DNA from 3 places in the Nocardia sp. NPDC088792 genome. Region 2 is predicted to be linked to each of the others. Evidence: riboswitches for the same ligand, from Rfam matches in the RefSeq annotation. Region 2 holds a riboswitch; each other region holds the start of a gene.

Region 1 (5,770 bases), on a different contig from region 2:
ATTGAGTTGCGAGACAGTCGGGCTGCTCGCCGAGGAACTGTTGATGACGGGCCTGACGGTGGAGTCGGTCGCCGATCGCCTCGGCTATTCGAGCGTCTCATCCTTCGCCTCGACCTTCCGCACCTGGAAGGGGCAAACCCCGGGCACTTTCGCCCGGGCGCACCGCGGTCACGATATCGCCGCGAAGGCCGTCCGTATCGGGCCACAAACGGTCAATGTCGGCCACCGCGAATATGAGGGGGAAGACTGGGGGCGTGACGGATGACGCAGTTCGGCTGATCGTCGTGGACGCGGCGAATGTGGTGGGTTCGCGACCCGACGGATGGTGGCGCGACCGGGCGGGGGCGGCCCGGCGATTGCTCGGGCAGTTGGCCGCGGCGGAACTGGATTCGGGGCAGCCGACCGAGGTGACCGTCGTGCTCGAGGGCGCGGCCAAGGCCGCGGTCGCCGGTGATGCGGCCGAGTTCGACGGACTGCGCGTGGTGCCGGCCGCCGGGTCCGGCGATGACGAGATCGTGCGCGTGGTGGCCGCGGCGGTGGCGGAACAGGGCGATCGGGCGATCACCGTGGTGACGGCGGATCGCGGATTACGTGAGCGCGTCGAGCCGTTCGGGGCCGTGACGGTCGGTCCGCGCTGGCTGCTCGATCAGCTCACGCCCTAGGCGCACGCTGCGGTTTTGTGCGGCGGAACGCGGCCGATGCGTGCCACGCCGCTAATTGTTTCGGCGACAGGGGCCTGTTGTTCGCCTCGTGCGGATAGCGTAGGTGGAGTGCCCGTACCTTCCGCAGTCGGTGACCCCGACAGCGCAATTCCCCTTTCCGCGTTGCTGATCGACACCGAACCGCGGCCCGAGCCCGCCTCGGGTGCTCGGCGTGGCAGTGAATACGCGGTGCTCATGCGCCAGATCCGGCATGCCGGACTGCTGAATCGGCGCCTGCGGTCCTACGGCGTGCGCGCCGGGATCACGGTGGCCGCCTTCCTGGGCGGGTGGGTTGCGTTCGCGCTCATCGGCGATTCGTGGTGGCAGCTGGGCACCGCGGTATTTCTCGCGCTGGTGTTCGCGCAGTTCGCATTCCTCGGCCACGATGCCGGGCATCAGCAGATCTTCGGCACCCGCCGGGTCAATTATCTGGCCGGGCTGTTGTTCGGAAATCTCGGCATCGGTTTGAGCATCGGCTGGTGGACCAGCAATCACAATCGGCACCACGCCAATCCGAATACCGAGGGCGCGGACCCCGATGTGATGGGCATCCTGGCGCATTCGAGCGGGCGCGCCGCGACCGGTCGCGGTTTCCGGGCATTCATCTTCCGCTATCAGGCGTGGCTGTTCTTCCCGATGTTGCTGCTCGAGGGCGGCAGCCTGCACTGGTCCAGCGTGCGTGCGGTGTGGCGGCGGTCGATACCGAATTGGGGCTGGGAGGGCGCGCTGCTCGCCCTGCACGCGGTCGCCTACCTGTCCGTCGTATTCCTGGTGCTGTCACCGGGTAAGGCGCTCGTCTTCATCGCGGTGCAGCAGGGCCTGTTCGGCCTTTACATGGGTTGCACCTTCGCACCCAATCACAAGGGGATGGAAGTATTCGACGAGCCCGGCGCCGTCGATTTCCTCCGGCGTCAGGTGCTCACCTCCCGCAATGTGCGCGGCAGCTGGTTCACCGATGTGGCGCTGGGCGGCCTGAACTATCAGATCGAGCATCATCTGTTCCCCTCGATGCCCCGCCCGAATCTGCGCCTGGCGCGGCCGATGGTGATCGCGTTCTGCGCCGAGCACGAAATCCCGTACTGCGAGACCGGTCTCCTGGAGTCCTACGCACAGGCGCTGCGACACTTGCACGAGGCCGGCAGTCCGCTCCGGCAGCCCGCCTGAAGGAATGGAGACGTATGTCTCACCGCTGGACCGCCGTAGCCGTGGGTGTGCTGTGCGCATGGAGTGTGATGGGATCGGCCGCGGCCGATCCCGCGCCGCAAACACCGCCGCCGGACCTGAAATGCCACACGCCGTGGCAGTTTCCGCAGTACGCCGACGGCCAGTGGCGCTGTTCAGGTGGGCCGGGGCCGGTTGTCGTGCCCAAGAGCGGCGGCTAGGATGGCGACTGCACCTCGTTAGGTGAGGCTCCTGAACGAACATAGGCCACTGATCTGACGACGTCGAGAGACGCCCAAGATCAGGACAGATCTTCCCGGCTTAAGGGTTGATCCCAAGTGGCTTCCGGATTCTGCGCACCGCAGGGATACGTCGCTCAGTGTCGAAACTCAACGTGTGGGGTAGTACGCGAAGGTCTTTCGCGTTCAGAACTCTTTCGTGCGTCACTGATTCCGGCTGTGTTCTAGGTAGGTGTGACGATGAGGAATGTATTGAGCTGTGTCCCCGCGGCTGTGGCCGATGGCGCGGCGGCCGTGCCGGATATCGAGCGTTCGGCGCTGGGTAATCTGCTGGCGCTGCGCGCGGTACTGGTGGCGGAGGAGATTCCGTTCCTGCTGATCCGGTCCGAGCGCGACGAACCGGCGCTGGCCATCGATCAGCGCTATCGCCCGCGCGTCGATGCGCTGGTCAGCGCCGCCGCCGGTCCCGGCACGGTGGATATCGAATTCTGGCATCACCGCGCCGACGGGCTGCTCGGCCCGCGGCCCAATGCCCTTACCCGCGAACGGATTCCGGCCGAGGATCTGCAGCGGACCCGGATCCGCCGTTTCGGCTACGACTGGGACACGTTGCGCGGCATGTTCGATGTGCATGCCGGGGATGTGGATTTCGATATCGACGTGGTGTTCTCCTGGGTGGATGCCGCCGATCCGGCGCGGAATGCGCTGCGGTCCGCGGCGATTTCCGAGGCGCTGCTCGGCGAGGGTGACGGCGCGCCGGCGCGCGTCCGCCAGATCGACGAATTGCGGTACGCGCTGCGGTCGGTCTACGCGAACGCGCCGTGGGTGCGGCGCATCTTCATCGCCACCGATTGCACGCCGCCGGCCTGGCTGGACGCGCACCCGCAGGTGACGATCGTGCGTGCGGCCGAACACTTTTCGGATCGGTCGAGCCTGCCCACGTTCAACTCGCATGCCGTGGAATCGCAGCTGCACCACATCCCGGGGCTGAGCGAGCATTTCCTCTACGCCAATGACGATATGTTCTTCGGTCGTCCCATGCGGCCGACGATGTTCTTCACTGCGGGTGGGATCAGCAAGTTCATCGAATCCCCCGTGCGCATCGGCACCGGCACCCGTGCCGTGCGCCGCAGCGGATTCGAGAATGCGGCCCGCAATAACCGGCAATTGCTGCGGAATCGTTTCGGCCAGTTGATCACCCGGCATCTCGAGCACGCGCCGGCTCCGCTGCGGCGCAGTGTGCTGTTCGAGCTGGAGGGCGTTTTCGCCGACGATTTCGCCCGCACCCAGGCCAGTCGTTTCCGTTCCAGCACGGATATCTCCGTCACCAATTCGCTCTACCACTACTACGCGCTGCTCTCCGGCCGCGCGGTGCAGAACGAAACGGCCCGCGCCCGCTACATCGATACCACTACGCGGGAGGGGCTGGATCAGCTTGTCGGACTGGGGATTCGGCGCGATGCCGACTTCTTCTGCCTGAACGACGGCAGTTTCCCCGAGATCGAGGAAGCGCACCGCAGCTCCCGTGTGCGCAACTTCCTGCAGCACTACTTCCCGGAGCCCGCCCCCTGGGAGCGCGTCGAGCTACGGTCGCCGGGCGACGACCGCGCCGAACCGATCGCCGTCTGACCACCACCGAAATTGGGACTCCGCTGGGAGGTTGGAGTCCAGTGGCTGAGAGGTTGGATCGTATGGATGCCGCGCTGCCGGTGGCGCGGCATCATGGGGTGAGTCTCGTGTGTTGCCAAGCACGTGTTTCGCAAAGCATTGGGGAGCGCTCATGCCGTACACGGCAGAGATCAGCCGGACGAATCCGACCTGCTTCATCTTCCTGGTCGACCGATCGACGTCGATGAACGATCAGATCGGCGGCGGCGTACCGCAGCGGAAGGCGGATGTCGTTGCCGATGCGATCAATCGGCTGCTGACCGAACTAGCCGTCAAGTGCGCCAAGGAGGAAGGAGTCCGGGACTACTTCCATGTCGCGGTGATCGGCTACGGCGCGACCGTCGGCTCGGCCTTCTCCGGCGCGCTGGCCGGGCGTGATCTGGTGCCGCTCAGCGAGGTTGCCGACAATCCGGCCCGCGTGGACGAGCGTGCCAAGAAGGTGCCCGACGGCGCGGGCGGGCTCGTCGAGACGACGGTGACCTTCCCGCTGTGGATGGATCCCCACGCCGACGGCGGCACCCCGATGAACCGCGCGCTGCGCTACGCGGAGAACCTCGTGAAGGGCTGGATCGAGCGGTATCCGGCGGGCTTCCCGCCCATCGTCATCAATCTCACCGATGGCGAATCGACCGACGGCATACCCACCGAGGCCGCCACCGAACTGACCTCGCAGGCCACCGCCGACGGCGCGGTACTGCTGTTCAATCTGCACGTCTCGGCCACCGGCGGGTCCCCGGTCACCTTCCCGGCTTCCGATCACGGCCTGCCGGATGCGTACTCCCGCACGCTCTTCGGCATGTCGAGCGTGCTGCCCAGCCATATGCGCGCCTACGCGGCCGCCCAGGGGCAACTGGTCGGCGACACCACACGCGGTTTCGTCTACAACGCGGACATCACATCGGTGGTCCAATTCCTGGACATCGGGACACGTGCGACCGATCTGCGGTGACAACTCCCGGCCTGTACGTAACCCATCTGATCGCGCCCAAGCACGGCTGCACCGCGGCCGAATGCGAGGACGCGGTCTGCGTGCTGCCGGATCTTCCGTTCGATGAGCTGATCGAGGGTCCGCTCGCGGCCAGCGTGTGCGATGGCGCGACCGAGAGTGTGCTGGCGAAGGATTGGGCCCGCCTGCTCGCCGCGGTCTCGGTGGCGAAGGCCCTGCCGGATCCGGGTTTCTTCGCGCCGGGGACCGCGTACGAGGAGTTCGCCGCCGAGGTGGTGGGCCGCTGGGATCCCTGGCTGGCGGAGTACGCCGGCGGTCGCGCCGCGGCGGGCCGCCCCCTGCGATGGTACGAGCAGGCGAAGCTGGCGGGCAGCACCTTCGCCACCATGCTCACCGTGCGTGTCGCACCCGGCGATTCGCCCGGTGGACCCGAAGCCGAGGCGGGGGCAACCCCCGAATGGCATTGGCACGCGGCGGCACTCGGTGATTCGTGCCTGTTCCATATTCGCGACGAGGCGCTGATCCGGTCGTTCCCGATCGAGAGCGCCGAGGATTTCGGAACGACCCCCGACCTTTTCGGCAGTCGCAACCATGACACCGCCTTGTTGACGGCTCGTACCCGATTCGACACGGGTACGTGCCTGCCGGGTGACAGGCTGTTGCTGATGTCGGACGCATTGGCGGCCTGGCTCCTGGCTGCGGGGGACCCGGGTGCGGCGCTGCGCGAACTCCTGGAGTTCGGCGGTCCGCACGATACGCCCGGATTCGCCGAATGGCTGGGCAAACTGCGGGCCCGGCAGGACCTTCGAAACGACGACGTCGCCTTGATCCGCATCGACGTCGAGGGGAGATAGCGGGGATGACGACGGGGATTGCCCGGGCTTTTCCCACCGCGGGCAATTATCAAGAGGCCCTGCAGCATCCGAGCCTGTGCTTCACACACGCCGAGCTCAGGGATTCGGTCCCGGAATTGACCAAACTCCGGCAGCCCCGGGCCATTTCGGGCGCATTCGCGAGCGTGTTCCCGATGACCCACACCCGGACCGGTCACCGCT
Region 2 (5,770 bases):
GAGCGGGCCGGGGCCCGCTAACCGGCGTCGCCCGGCACACCTGGGGGTGTCGGCCGCGACGGTGCTCTTCCGATCGTTCGGTGGCTAGCCGGTGATCTGCTGGAAGATCTTGACGCCCACCAGGACCACGGCGATCAGCAGATAACCGCGCAGCGCGATCATGCCCGCCATGCGGCCCATCGAGAAGGCCGGCCGGTCCAGCGTGGCCAGCGCGGGGGTGCGCCAGGTGTCGCGGTCGGTTTCGCGAATCACCTTGCGCTCGGCCTTGGTGAGCGGCGTCGCGTCGAGCTCCTCGACCTGATCCGGGTCCAGGCCGCCCAGTTCGGCCGCGGTGCGTTCGGTCGCCTTGCGCCGGCCGCGCTGCCAGGCCAGCAGCATGGCCGCACCACCCAGCACACCGATCAGGGCGCCCACCCCGAAGCCGACCTCGAGGGTCAGGGTGGACAGGTTCGGGAAGAACGTGGCGGCGGTCAAGGCCAGCGACAACAGCACCAGCGACCACACGATGATCCCGGCGACGATGTTCTGCCGCACCGTATTCACCCACGGTCCGAGCACCGCCTTGTCATTGCACAGCAACACCAGGAACACCGTGGCCGAGGGCAGCAGCACGCCGGCGAGCGCCTGCACACCCTGGGTCAGCAGGCCCAGCACGTGATCGGGGCTGAACGCCACCGCGCCCGCGATGGCCAGCAGCGCCGCATAACCCGCGTAGAAAGCCGGGGCTTCACTGATCTTCCAGTGCAGCGAGTGCCGCTTGCCGAGGGTGTCGCCGAGCGCGTACGTGGTGGCCAGGCCGACCGCGTTCGCGCCGATGAGCGAGGCGTCCAGCAGCAGGATCGCGAACAGCGCGCCCACGGTCGGGCCCATGTGATCGTGCAGCGACTGCGCCACCGCACCCGCATCGGTGAAGTTGCCGATCGCGTCCGTGCCGGCCAGGCCGAAGGTGGCGGCGGCCATGATGGCGATCGCACCGATCATCACCACGACGATGCCGACCCACAGGTCGACGCGCTCGTACTTGATCCAGCGCGGGGTGATGCGCTTGTCGACGATATTGGACTGCTGGAAGAACAGCTGCCACGGCGCGACCGTGGTGCCCACGATGGAGACGATGAGCAGTAACAAGGTCGAGTTCAGGCCGCCCGGGAAGGACGGGAGGAAGCCGTGCGCGGTGTCCTTGACGCTCGGGTGCACCATGATGGCGAGCGGGAACATCACGATGTTGATGGCGATGAGCGCGAAAAGGAAACGCTCCCACCGGCGGAACGAACCACCGGCCACCACCGCGAACAGCAGCAGCGCCGCCAGCGGCACCGCGATCCACTTCGGCAGCCCGAAGTAGCCCAGAGCCATTGACACACCGATGAATTCGGTGACGATGGTCAGCGCGTTGACGATGAACAGATCACCGACGCTGAACGCGCCCCAGAACTTGCCGAAGCGATCGAAGATGAGCCGTGCGTGTCCCACTCCGGCGACCGCGCCGAGGCGGACCACCATCTCCTGGTTCACGTAGAGCACGGGGATGAGCAGCACGAGAGTCCAGACCAGGGCCATGCCGTAGTTCTGCCCGGCCTGGGCGTAGGTGGCGACGCCACCGGCGTCGTTATCGCCGACCATGACGATCAGGCCGGGGCCGATGATGGCGAGCAGCATGCGGAGTCGCTGCTTGCGCGAACGCCCTTCGGCGGAGTCGTGCATCTTGATGGTGCCCAGGGCGCCCACGATGTCGCCGACGTGCGCGCTGTCCATGACGGCGCCGGTCGGCTGGTGGGTGTCGGCTGGTGCGGTGACGGTAGCAGTGCGGCGGCCGGAGCCGTTCGCGAAGAAGGCCATGATCCTTCCCTCGCTTTCGATCAAAGGTACTTCGGCATGCGGAAGGTGCCGGCTGCCACCGGATTTCGGGCATACGTCAGTTACCCGGGCACACCTGAAGACACCTCGCAGCGGCGAATGGATCGCCGGGAAGGCCGAAAGTGATTGCGGGTCAGTCGTCTACCGATTCGCGGCAAGCCGGGAACGAAAGAACTCTGTAGTCCGGACTGGGATAAGGACTATCGCCGGAACTCATTTGTCGTCCCTCACCTCCTTGCCGTCGGGACGCACGCGGACGCCATGAACTGGTCGCGTCAGTCCTCACGGACGGCAAGAGGGAAACACGGCCGCGCCGAACGGCGAAGCCCCGCACCCCTCTCGTCAGAGCTTCGGCACTGCACGACGTATCCGGGGGCTCGCGGCCCGGGGAAGCCACTTAGGATCACCCCTTAATCCGGGGTGATCTGTCCTAACCCTGGGCGTCTCTCGACGTCGTCGGATCAGTGGCCTGTGTTCGTACAGGAGCCTCGCCTAGCGAGGTGCTGACTGGGCAATATTGGGCTCCGCCAACGAATATGTCAAATCAGCCCGGTCGGTTCTTCGGATCGCCTGAGCCCCAACGGGCTTCGTGACTTTGGAATTCGTTTACTTTTCGTTAACCGTCAGTATATGCAGATTTACGGCTCGAATATCAGGCATTGAAACCGATATTGCCCATTGTGTCTCCTACCACTTCAGGACAAACGTCCATTGCAGATGGCTATGAACAAACTTAAGGTTTGCTTGGAACTAGCTAATCCTGCGATAAATCCTGATACCGCAGGCTGAGATTGAGGGGAAATTGTGCTCGAGACCAAGCTTGCCGCGTTTGCCGCGCTCGCTTCGACGGTATCGGTGATCGCCGCCGGTGCCGCCCATGCCGACGTTAATGCACAGTCGGACAATGCAATTCACTACACGGCATCAGCCACGGGCGACGGCGCCCAAATCTCCACCGACATCGGCTCTCTGGCGGTCGAGAACGGCGCCTTCGAAATCAAGGCCCCCGATGGCCAGGTGGTTGCCGGAACCGAATTATCCTTCCGGGTGGACGATTTCGTCTTTCCCATCGCCGCCGCCATCCACGACAATTCCGCGACGCTGACCCCGCTGTTCGACGTGCGGCACGCGCTCTATCGCCCCGTGGACCTGCCTTTCCAGGACACCGCCCCGTGGAAGACCCCGTACGACCGTGAGCAGGCGGCCTGGAATCGCCTGAAGGACACCATCTCCACCGGCGCCGTCATCGGCACCGCGGTCGGCCTCATCGGCGGCGGAGTGGTCGGTTGCGCCCTCGGCGGCATCGCGGTCGGCAGCGGCGTCACCTTGGCCACCGGCATCATCGGCGGCCTCTTCACCTTCCTCCCCGGCGCCGTGGTGGGCTGCCTCGTCGGCGCGGCGGCCTTGGCCCCGCTCGGTGCCATCGCCGGCGCGATCCTGGTGACCGCCCCGGTAGCCATCGCGGCCGCGATCCAGTACTTCACCACCATCAACGCGCCCTTCAACCCGGCGCCGGCCAAGTAGACAAGGCGCCCCGCAGTCACGCGTAGGCTGGCCCGAGTGTTGACCCCGCCCCGGGATCTGCCCTCCGACCGCCTGCGCGCCGTGCTGTCCCGGCACTGGTCCATCCACGCCGAGACCCTCGAATACGTGCCGCTGGGCTTCGGCAGTCATCACTGGCGCGCCGACGACGGTGACCGCGAATGGTTCGTCACGGTCGACGAATTGGCCACACCCCGGCAGGCGTCCTTCGAACGATTGACTGCGGCCCTCGGCACGGCCCGCGCCCTGTTCACCGCCGGACTCGACTTCGTCGTGGCTCCCGAAATCGGCACGGACGGCGCCGTATCGGCCAGGGCCGGCACGCGATTCGCGGTGTCCTGCTTCCCCTACCTGGCCGGTGAACATTTCGATTGGGGCGAGTTCCGCGACGAGGGGCAGCGGCAGGCGGTCTTCGAGATGATCGTCGCGGTACACGGGGCCGCGGTGCCCGACTCCGTGCGGGCCGACGACTTCACGATCACCCACCGCGCGGAGATCGACGCCGCGCTCGCCGGCGAGGTCATCGACGCGGGCCCGTACGCCGCGCCGATGGCTGACCTGCTCACCCGCCGCGCCGAGGCGCTGCGCGGCGAGTTCGCCCGCTACGACGCGCTCGCCGCCGCCGCGCGCGCCACCCCGGCCCGCGCGGTCGTCACACACGGAGAACCGCACGCGGGCAATACCATCCGGTCCCCGGAGGGCTGGCGGCTGCTCGACTGGGACACCGCCCTCGTCGCCCCGCCCGAGCGTGACCTGTGGGATCTGGACCCCGGCGACGGCTCCCTTCTAACGGCCTACACACACGCCACCGGTGTGCGGCCGCGCCCGGAGCTGATCGAGTTGTACCGCCGCCGTTGGGATCTCACCGATGCCGCCGAATACGTGCACCGCTTCCGCCGCCCGCATACCGACTCCGCTGACGATGACCGGTCCTGGTCCAATCTGGTGGAGTTGATCGACGGTATGTCCTGATCCCGCTGGTCAATCGGGGAGCATGGGCACCGAAAGGCCCTCGCCCCGATGGAGGAGGGCCGCGCGCGTTACGGCGCCCGAGCCGAAACGGTCGCGCAGGGCATCCAGGGTCGAGTCGAGGGTGGACTCGGCGCGATGTTCCAGCGGGAGTGACAGTTGCATGGTGTCGGCATCGTCGAGGTTGGTGAGAGCGACGCCGATGAGGGTGAGGCCGCGCTCGTGGATGAGTGGGCGGGCGGTGGCCAGCAAGGTGCGGGCGGCGTCGAGGATCACCGCGCTGCGGTCGGTGGCCTCGGGCATGGTATGTGAGCGGGTGGCACGGCCGAAATCGTCGAATCGCATGCGCAGCACCACCGTTCGGCAGACCCGACGGGCGCGGCGGAGGCGGTGGCCGAGACGGTCCGCGAGGCCGTGCAGATACGCCTCGATCTCGTCATCCGTGCGATAGCGGCGGCCCAGGGCGCGTTGCGCGCCGATCGAACGGCGGCGGCGACCGGTTTCGACCCGCCGCGGATCGCGCGCCCAGGACAGGGCGTGCAGATGACGTCCGGCGGCCGGGCCCAGGGCCGCGGCCAGCGGTCCCGCACCGAGCTCCGCGAGCTGACCGACCTTGGTGATGCCGCGCTCGTGCAATTCGCGCGCCGTCACCTCGCCCACGCCCCAGAGTCGTTCCACCGGCAGCGGATGCAGGAACTCGAGTTCGCCGTCGGGCGGAACCTCCAGCAGCCCATCGGGTTTCGACACCGCGCTGGCCACCTTGGCCAGGAACTTGGTGCGCGCCACCCCGACCGAGATGGGCAACCCGACCTCCGTGCGCACCCGCGCCCGCAGGTCGCGCGCAATATCCATGGGCGACCCCGCGATTCGCCACAATCCGCTCACATCCAGGAACGCCTCGTCGATGGAGAGTCCCTCCACCTCCGGCGTGGTGTCCCGGAAGATCTCGAAGACGGCCTTGCTGGCCTGCGAGTACGCGGCCATACGCGGCGGCACCACGATGGCGTGCGGGCACAGGCGCAGCGCCTGCCGCGCGTTCATGGGTGTCCGCACCCCGAACGCCTTCGCCTCGTAGCTCGCGGCCAGCACCACGCCGCCGCCCACGATCACCGGCCGCCCGCGCAGGCGCGGATTGTCGCGCTGTTCCACGGACGCATAGAAGGAGTCCAGGTCGGCGTGCAGAATCGCCGCCCGCTCCGGGCGGCCCCGGCTGCCCGCATCCGAACCCGACACGAACATATGTTCGCATACTCATCGGTCGGTTGTGTGGGCTACCGCCGGAACACCACCCCCCGTTCACCGGCTCACGCGGCGTCCGGACGCTGCCCGCCCGAGGCAATGGCAAGAATGTCCTTATTGCCATCGGCCCAGGTCGCGGTCATGGTGAGACCGTTCACCTTCC
Region 3 (5,770 bases), on a different contig from region 2:
CGGCGCACCGGTGGACGAGATCGCCTTCCGGCCGGACGATTTCGAATTGCCGCAGGTGACGGCCGATCCCATGCTGGCCCGGGTGCTGCTGCGGCATGCCGCCAATATGCCGCCACCGCCGCCGCGCACCACCGAATGGCCCGATCGGGTGGCCGATGTGCTGGCCGTGCTGCAGGACCGTGACTCCGAGCCGGCCCTGGATCAGGCGGCGCGCCGGCTTTTCACCAGTCCGCGCACGCTGCAACGCCGGCTGGCCGAATCCGGCACCACCTGGCGGCTCGAGGTGGATCGGGCCCGCAAACGTCATCTCGAACTGCTGGATGCGGAGCCCGGCCGATTACCGAGGGGAGTCGACCATGTCGACGTCGGATAGCGTGCTGCTACCGCGTTTCGTACTGACCCGGATGCGGGCGGCGGGCCTGGATCCGGTCGAGCTCGCCCGGGCGGCGGGTGCCGGGCATTGGGCGCTGGACGGGCCGCAGGCGAGCGTGCCGGGCCGGGTCTATCAACGGCTGTGGGAGTTGTTCGAACATCGCATCGGCGCACCGCACGTGGGGCTGCGCGCGGCCGAGCGATATGGGACGGGGGAATTGGGCATGATCGACTATCTGGTAGCCACCGCGCACACCGTCGGCGAGGGGTTCCGGGCGGCGGGGGAATTCGGTGGCCGGCTGAGCGATTCGCGGCAGTGGACGGTACTGGCGGAGTCCGAGCGCGAGACCACCTTCGCCGTGCGCAGCGTCACCGAGCAGACGCGGGGCGCGGAGCTGGCGGCGCAGGCGAGTTTCGCCTTCATGCTCTCGCGGGTCCGGCACGGGAGCAAGGCGCCCATAGCGGCGGCCAAGGTTGCCTTCCGGCAGCCGCCGCCGCGTCGGCACACCCCGTTCACCGAGTTCTTCGGCACCGCGGCAGTCGATTTCGAGGCCGACGCGAATACTCTGACACTGCGATCCGACGATCTGCGGCGGCCGATGCAGACCGCCGACCCGCGACTGGCGGCCGTGCTGCGGCGGGGCGCGGACGCCATGCCCCGGCGGACCCCGCCCGCCCGCGCATGGTCGGATCTGGTTGCCGCCGAGCTGGATTCGGCCGGCACGGAGTGCGCGATCGACGAGATGGCCAAGCGACTGCACACCAGTCCGCGGACGCTGCAACGCCGGCTGGCGGCGGCGGGCACCAGCTGGAGCCGCGAGCTCGCGGATGCCCGGCGGCGCACGCAGGCCCAGGTTCCGGCACCGCTGCACCGGCCCGTTCGGTGATGCACCGATCGTGAACACTCGATCGGAATTGACCGACAGCATTCTCATGGCGCGCTTCGCGCTCGAGCGCGCGGCCCGGCTGGGCCTGGATCCCGATCGGCTGGCCCGGCTTGCGGGCGTGCCGAATTGGCGGGAGGGCGGTGAGTCCGCACGGGTGTCGCATCGCTACTGCACCCGCGTGTGGGAGCTGCTGGAACAGCAGACCGGTAATCCGGATATCGCGCTGCGCGCCGCGGACGAGAGCACCATCGGCGAATTCGGGCTCCTGGAGTACCTGTTCCTGTCCGGCGAGACACTCGGCGGTGCGCTCGACGCGTGTGTACGCCATTCCGGCTGCCTGACAACGAGTTACAGTTTGCGGATTGCCGAGCGGACCGAGCATGAGGTCTGCTATGAGGTACTCGGCTTCACCGAGGAGGGCCGCGGACGAGAGTTGCTGGTGCAGGCCGCATTCGCGCTCATCATCGGCCGGGCGCGCGGCGCGACGCGGTATCCGCTGGTGCCGACGCGGGTTTCGTTCCGGCAGGCGGCCCCGGCGTCACGCACCGCCTTCACCGAGTTGTTCGGCGCCACCGCAATCGATTTCGGGTCCGGCTCGGACAGCATCACCTTGCGGGCAGCGGATCTGGCGCTGCCGATGAAGTCCGCGGATCCGGAGTTGACGGCAATTCTGCTGTCCTACGCGGCAACTCTGCCCGCGACCCCGGAGTCCGAGGTGACGTGGCTGGACCGGTTGGGCGCGGCGCTCGATGCGACACTGACGGAGGGTTCGGCGACGCTGGAGGTGGTGGCAAGACGGTTGCTGACCTCACCTAGATCATTACAGCGGCGGCTCACCGAGCACGGCACCAGCTGGCGCCGCGAACTCGATCTGGCGCGGCAGCGGAGATTGCGCCGGGCGGAACATCTTCCACGCGCTCAGCAGGCGGAATTCCTCGGTTACGCCGATCCCGCGAGCCTCCGCCGGGCGGTGCACAGGTGGCGCGGACGCGACGTTTCCTGAGTGATCCGACCCCGGTTGCACCCCCAAAAGGCACCTACCGTACGGTATTTGGGCAACTCCCCAGCAAGAGTTTGGCGCCCCTTCGACCGAGTTGGCGTTTTCGGAACTCCCCTGCGTCACTCGCCGAAACAAAACTGGACGGAAACGCCAGTGACGCGCCGGCCGCGAAGCGCGTCACGGCGTTCAGATGCGTGGCGCGGCCGACGATGTCCGTGGCCACGCATCGCCCCGCACGGCTGTTCCACTTTGCGTCACCAGTGCACTTCACACCACCGGAAATGCCCTGCACCACCGGAAATGCCCTGCACCGCCCGCACCGCCCCGCACGACCTACCCGGCCCGGTACTCGATTGGAGCTCGCATATGCCCCACACCGCAGAAACCGCCACCGCCTTCGTCATCACCGCCGTCGAGGCCAAGGGCACGGCCAGCCGTCACGACTTCGACATCCCGGCGATCGTGACCGCCACGCACAGCCTCACGGAGACCTGGGATTTCCACGCGGTGGACCAGAACATGTTCTGGAACATCGCTGCAACGTTTCTCAAGCACTGAGACGGCCCGGAAAAAGGCTGAAACAGGTTGCAGCAGACCGTCAGACGCCGTCCACCGCGAGGGTGGCCTCGGCCAAAGTCATTGCCGCGGCGCACGGATCCGGTTGCGCGGACCGGTCGCGGTTCTGCACCCACCAGGTGACGGTTCCGGTATCGGCCACCGTGACCGCGCAGCTGCCCGGATTGCCGGGGTCGTGCCAGTACATACCCGAGAAGTGCCGCACGACCACTCGTTCGATCTGATAACCGGACTGCCCGGCCACGTCGGCCTCGCGGCCCATGGTGTCGTTCTGCAGCCAGGCATAGGTGACATCGACGGGGGCGCCGGCCGAATTCCGGCCGGTCCAATTGCAGATGGTGGGCTGGCTCTGCTGTTTCAGACCGGTCACACCGATGATCTGCGCGATCTTCTGATCCTCGATCGGACCGCACCCGGCCAGCAGATTGGGGTCGACCGACTGCCGCACCGCCGAATCCCCGGAATGCTGCGTGCATCCCGACAGCGTCACCATGCCGGCCACCGCGGCCACGGCCAGCGCCAAACTCGTCCGGGCCCTGCGCATTACCCCTGCCCCGCCTTCGTCAAGGTCTCCGCGGCCAGCTGCTGGAGCGCCGAACACGGCTGTGGGCGGCTGTTTTCGGCAGTGTTCGCCTTGATGGACCAATCGATGAAGTCGGTGCCGCCGAAGGGCACGCCCACCTCGCACGATTGCGCGGAGGTCCACATCAGCCCGGATCGGCCGCCCACCGTCACCGTGGCCGGTGTGCTGTCGGTGATCTGATCGCGGCGCGCGTCGAGCCCGGCGCCACGGAACCAGTGGAAGATCACGGTGTAATCGCCGCCGCCGTCCGGCTGCCAGCTACAGCTGAACGGATTGACCGCAACGCGCTGCAGGCCTTGCACTCCCGTCGCCTGTGCGACATCGGAGTCGGAGAGCGCGCCGCAGAGCCCGACCGTGTTCGGGGAGGGCGCGATCGGCCCGGCGCTCGTGGTCGTCGGCGCGGCGGCCGGCCGGCCCGCATGCCCGCAGCCCGCTATCGCCACCCCGATCAGGGCGATCCCTGCCGCTGCCGATACTGCTCTCACCACGCCGACCAGAGTAGGCGACGTATCGAAGATGCGCCGAAAAGAAGCCTTTTGACTTTTTACGGGGCCTTTACTACGTTGGGTATTGCACCTCGATAGGCGAGGCTCCTGTACGAACACAGGCCACTGATCTGACGACGTCGAGAGACGCCCAAGGTTAGGACAGATTTCCCCGGATTAAGGGGTTATCCAAGGTGGCTTCCGTTCATAGCGATACGTCGTACAGTGCCGAAGCTCTGACGAGAGGGGTGTCTGCCCATCTCATGATCCACGGGCCTTCCTCCCAGCGTGCTCATCGGAATACACGCATGCGCAATTCCGGAACGACAGCGGAATTTCGCGAGAAAAATTCATCACCGTAGGCGCCACAGTGCCGATCGGTAAATTCGTGCTGCCCTGAATACAATTCGGGCAGCGATCACACGAGGCATAAAAGATGAGAATTCGTATGCTCGCGCTCGCCACCGCGACGATCACCACCACCGCCCTGGCGGGCCATGCCGTCGGCCTGGCCGAGCCGCCGGAACACACCGGTCCCGCCGAAGCCGCCACCCCCGCCGCTGCCATCGACGGACAGGCGCGGATCGAAGGCCGGTCGGTGGTGCTGCACACCGATGCCGGGTCGCTCCGGGTCGCCGGAAATCAGCTCCGCATCACCGATCCGGACGGCGTGACGCTCACGGCGATCCCGCTGACGATCATCCGGCAGGACACCGTTTTCCCGGTCGACGCGCAGGTGGACGGGACCACCGCGACCCTCACCCCGCGCACCGACCTGGGCCGGCCCGCCACCACGGAAGAACGCAGCCGGACGGCGCAACTCGACGCCGAGGCCCGCGCCACCCAGCCGATCCTGCTGGCGCAGCACATCTCCGATACCCCCGAGGATCGGATGAACACGGCCATGGCCAATGTCAACAACGAGCTCACCGTCGCACTCGCGGTGGGCACGCTGCTGGGCGCGATCGTCGGCGGGCCGCTGGGTTGTGTATTCACCGGTGCCCTCGGCACGGCGACCGCCGGGCCGCTGGGCACGATCGTCGGCTGTCTCGCAGGCGCGGTCGCCGGCGCCGGTATGGGCGTGGTCGTGTTCAACCTGATCATCGGCGTGCCCGCGCTGATCGCGTCGGCCGTCCACTACTACAACGTCATGACCGCCCCGCCCGGTCCGGAGGCGAACGACTGATGACACTCGACATCGCAATCCCGAACAGCCCCAAGACGACTCCGGACAGGCCGGCCGTCCGCAACCGGCTCCGCGCGACGGACTACCTGCTGATCGGCGCGGCCGCCGTACTGATCATCGTGGTGCTCAGGCTGTTCCGCGATATGACGGTGCCCTGGACGCCGGACACCGGGCAGGACACCGTTTCCACCGATCCGTCGAACCTGCCGTACTACGCGGCGCGGACCACGCTGCGCATGTTCCTCGGGCTGCTCGCGTCCATTGTGTTCACGTTGATCGTGGGACAGTGGGCGGCGCGGTCGCGGCGCGCCGAGAAGGTGCTCGTGCCCATGCTCGACGTGCTGCAGTCGGTACCGGTGCTGGCGCTGGTCTCGATCACGGTGACGGCGTTCGTGGCCCTGTTCCGCGGCTCGTACCTGGGTGCCGAGGCGGCGTGCATCTTCGCCATCTTCACCGCGCAGGCGTGGAACATGACCTTCGCCTACTACCAGGCACTGCGCAATATGCCCCGGGAGCTCGATGACGCGGCGCGCATGATGCGGCTGACCCGCTGGCAGCGGCTGTGGCGGCTGGAGGTGCCGACCGCTATGGTGCCGATGATCTGGAACGGCATGATGAGTTTCGGCGGCGCGTGGTTCATGCTCGCCTCGTCCGAGGTGATCACGGTCGCGGGTAATGATC

The links. A riboswitch is a leader RNA that binds a small molecule or an ion and turns the genes downstream of it on or off. The one in region 2 is predicted to bind magnesium.
Region 1: linked by a shared signal. The riboswitch ahead of ACIP5Y_RS37735 (stealth conserved region 3 domain-containing protein) and the one ahead of ACIP5Y_RS06405 (NRAMP family divalent metal transporter) in region 2 are both predicted to bind magnesium.
Region 3: linked by a shared signal. The riboswitch ahead of ACIP5Y_RS11860 (hypothetical protein) and the one ahead of ACIP5Y_RS06405 (NRAMP family divalent metal transporter) in region 2 are both predicted to bind magnesium.

What each region holds. Positions count from the first base shown of each region.
Region 1 is NZ_JBIVKC010000006.1:319,968-325,737, forward strand. Features, by position in the region: gene ACIP5Y_RS37720 (AraC family transcriptional regulator) at 1-265, shown strand, start outside; gene ACIP5Y_RS37725 (hypothetical protein) at 255-662, shown strand; gene ACIP5Y_RS37730 (fatty acid desaturase family protein) at 771-1,865, shown strand; M-box (ykoK) riboswitch at 2,091-2,270, shown strand; gene ACIP5Y_RS37735 (stealth conserved region 3 domain-containing protein) at 2,342-3,730, shown strand; gene ACIP5Y_RS37740 (vWA domain-containing protein) at 3,882-4,718, shown strand; gene ACIP5Y_RS37745 (hypothetical protein) at 4,715-5,569, shown strand; gene ACIP5Y_RS37750 (AarF/UbiB family protein) at 5,575-5,770, shown strand, end outside.
Region 2 is NZ_JBIVKC010000001.1:1,308,432-1,314,201, reverse strand. Features, by position in the region: gene ACIP5Y_RS06405 (NRAMP family divalent metal transporter) at 85-1,839, opposite strand; M-box (ykoK) riboswitch at 2,185-2,364, opposite strand; gene ACIP5Y_RS06400 (hypothetical protein) at 2,662-3,381, shown strand; gene ACIP5Y_RS06395 (phosphotransferase family protein) at 3,418-4,371, shown strand; gene dinB (DNA polymerase IV) at 4,381-5,607, opposite strand; gene ACIP5Y_RS06385 (nuclear transport factor 2 family protein) at 5,673-5,770, opposite strand, start outside.
Region 3 is NZ_JBIVKC010000002.1:541,531-547,300, forward strand. Features, by position in the region: gene ACIP5Y_RS11830 (AraC family transcriptional regulator ligand-binding domain-containing protein) at 1-373, shown strand, start outside; gene ACIP5Y_RS11835 (AraC family transcriptional regulator ligand-binding domain-containing protein) at 357-1,259, shown strand; gene ACIP5Y_RS11840 (AraC family transcriptional regulator ligand-binding domain-containing protein) at 1,270-2,262, shown strand; gene ACIP5Y_RS11845 (hypothetical protein) at 2,626-2,817, shown strand; gene ACIP5Y_RS11850 (DUF3558 domain-containing protein) at 2,858-3,379, opposite strand; gene ACIP5Y_RS11855 (DUF3558 domain-containing protein) at 3,379-3,906, opposite strand; M-box (ykoK) riboswitch at 3,988-4,158, shown strand; gene ACIP5Y_RS11860 (hypothetical protein) at 4,340-5,089, shown strand; gene ACIP5Y_RS11865 (ABC transporter permease) at 5,089-5,770, shown strand, end outside.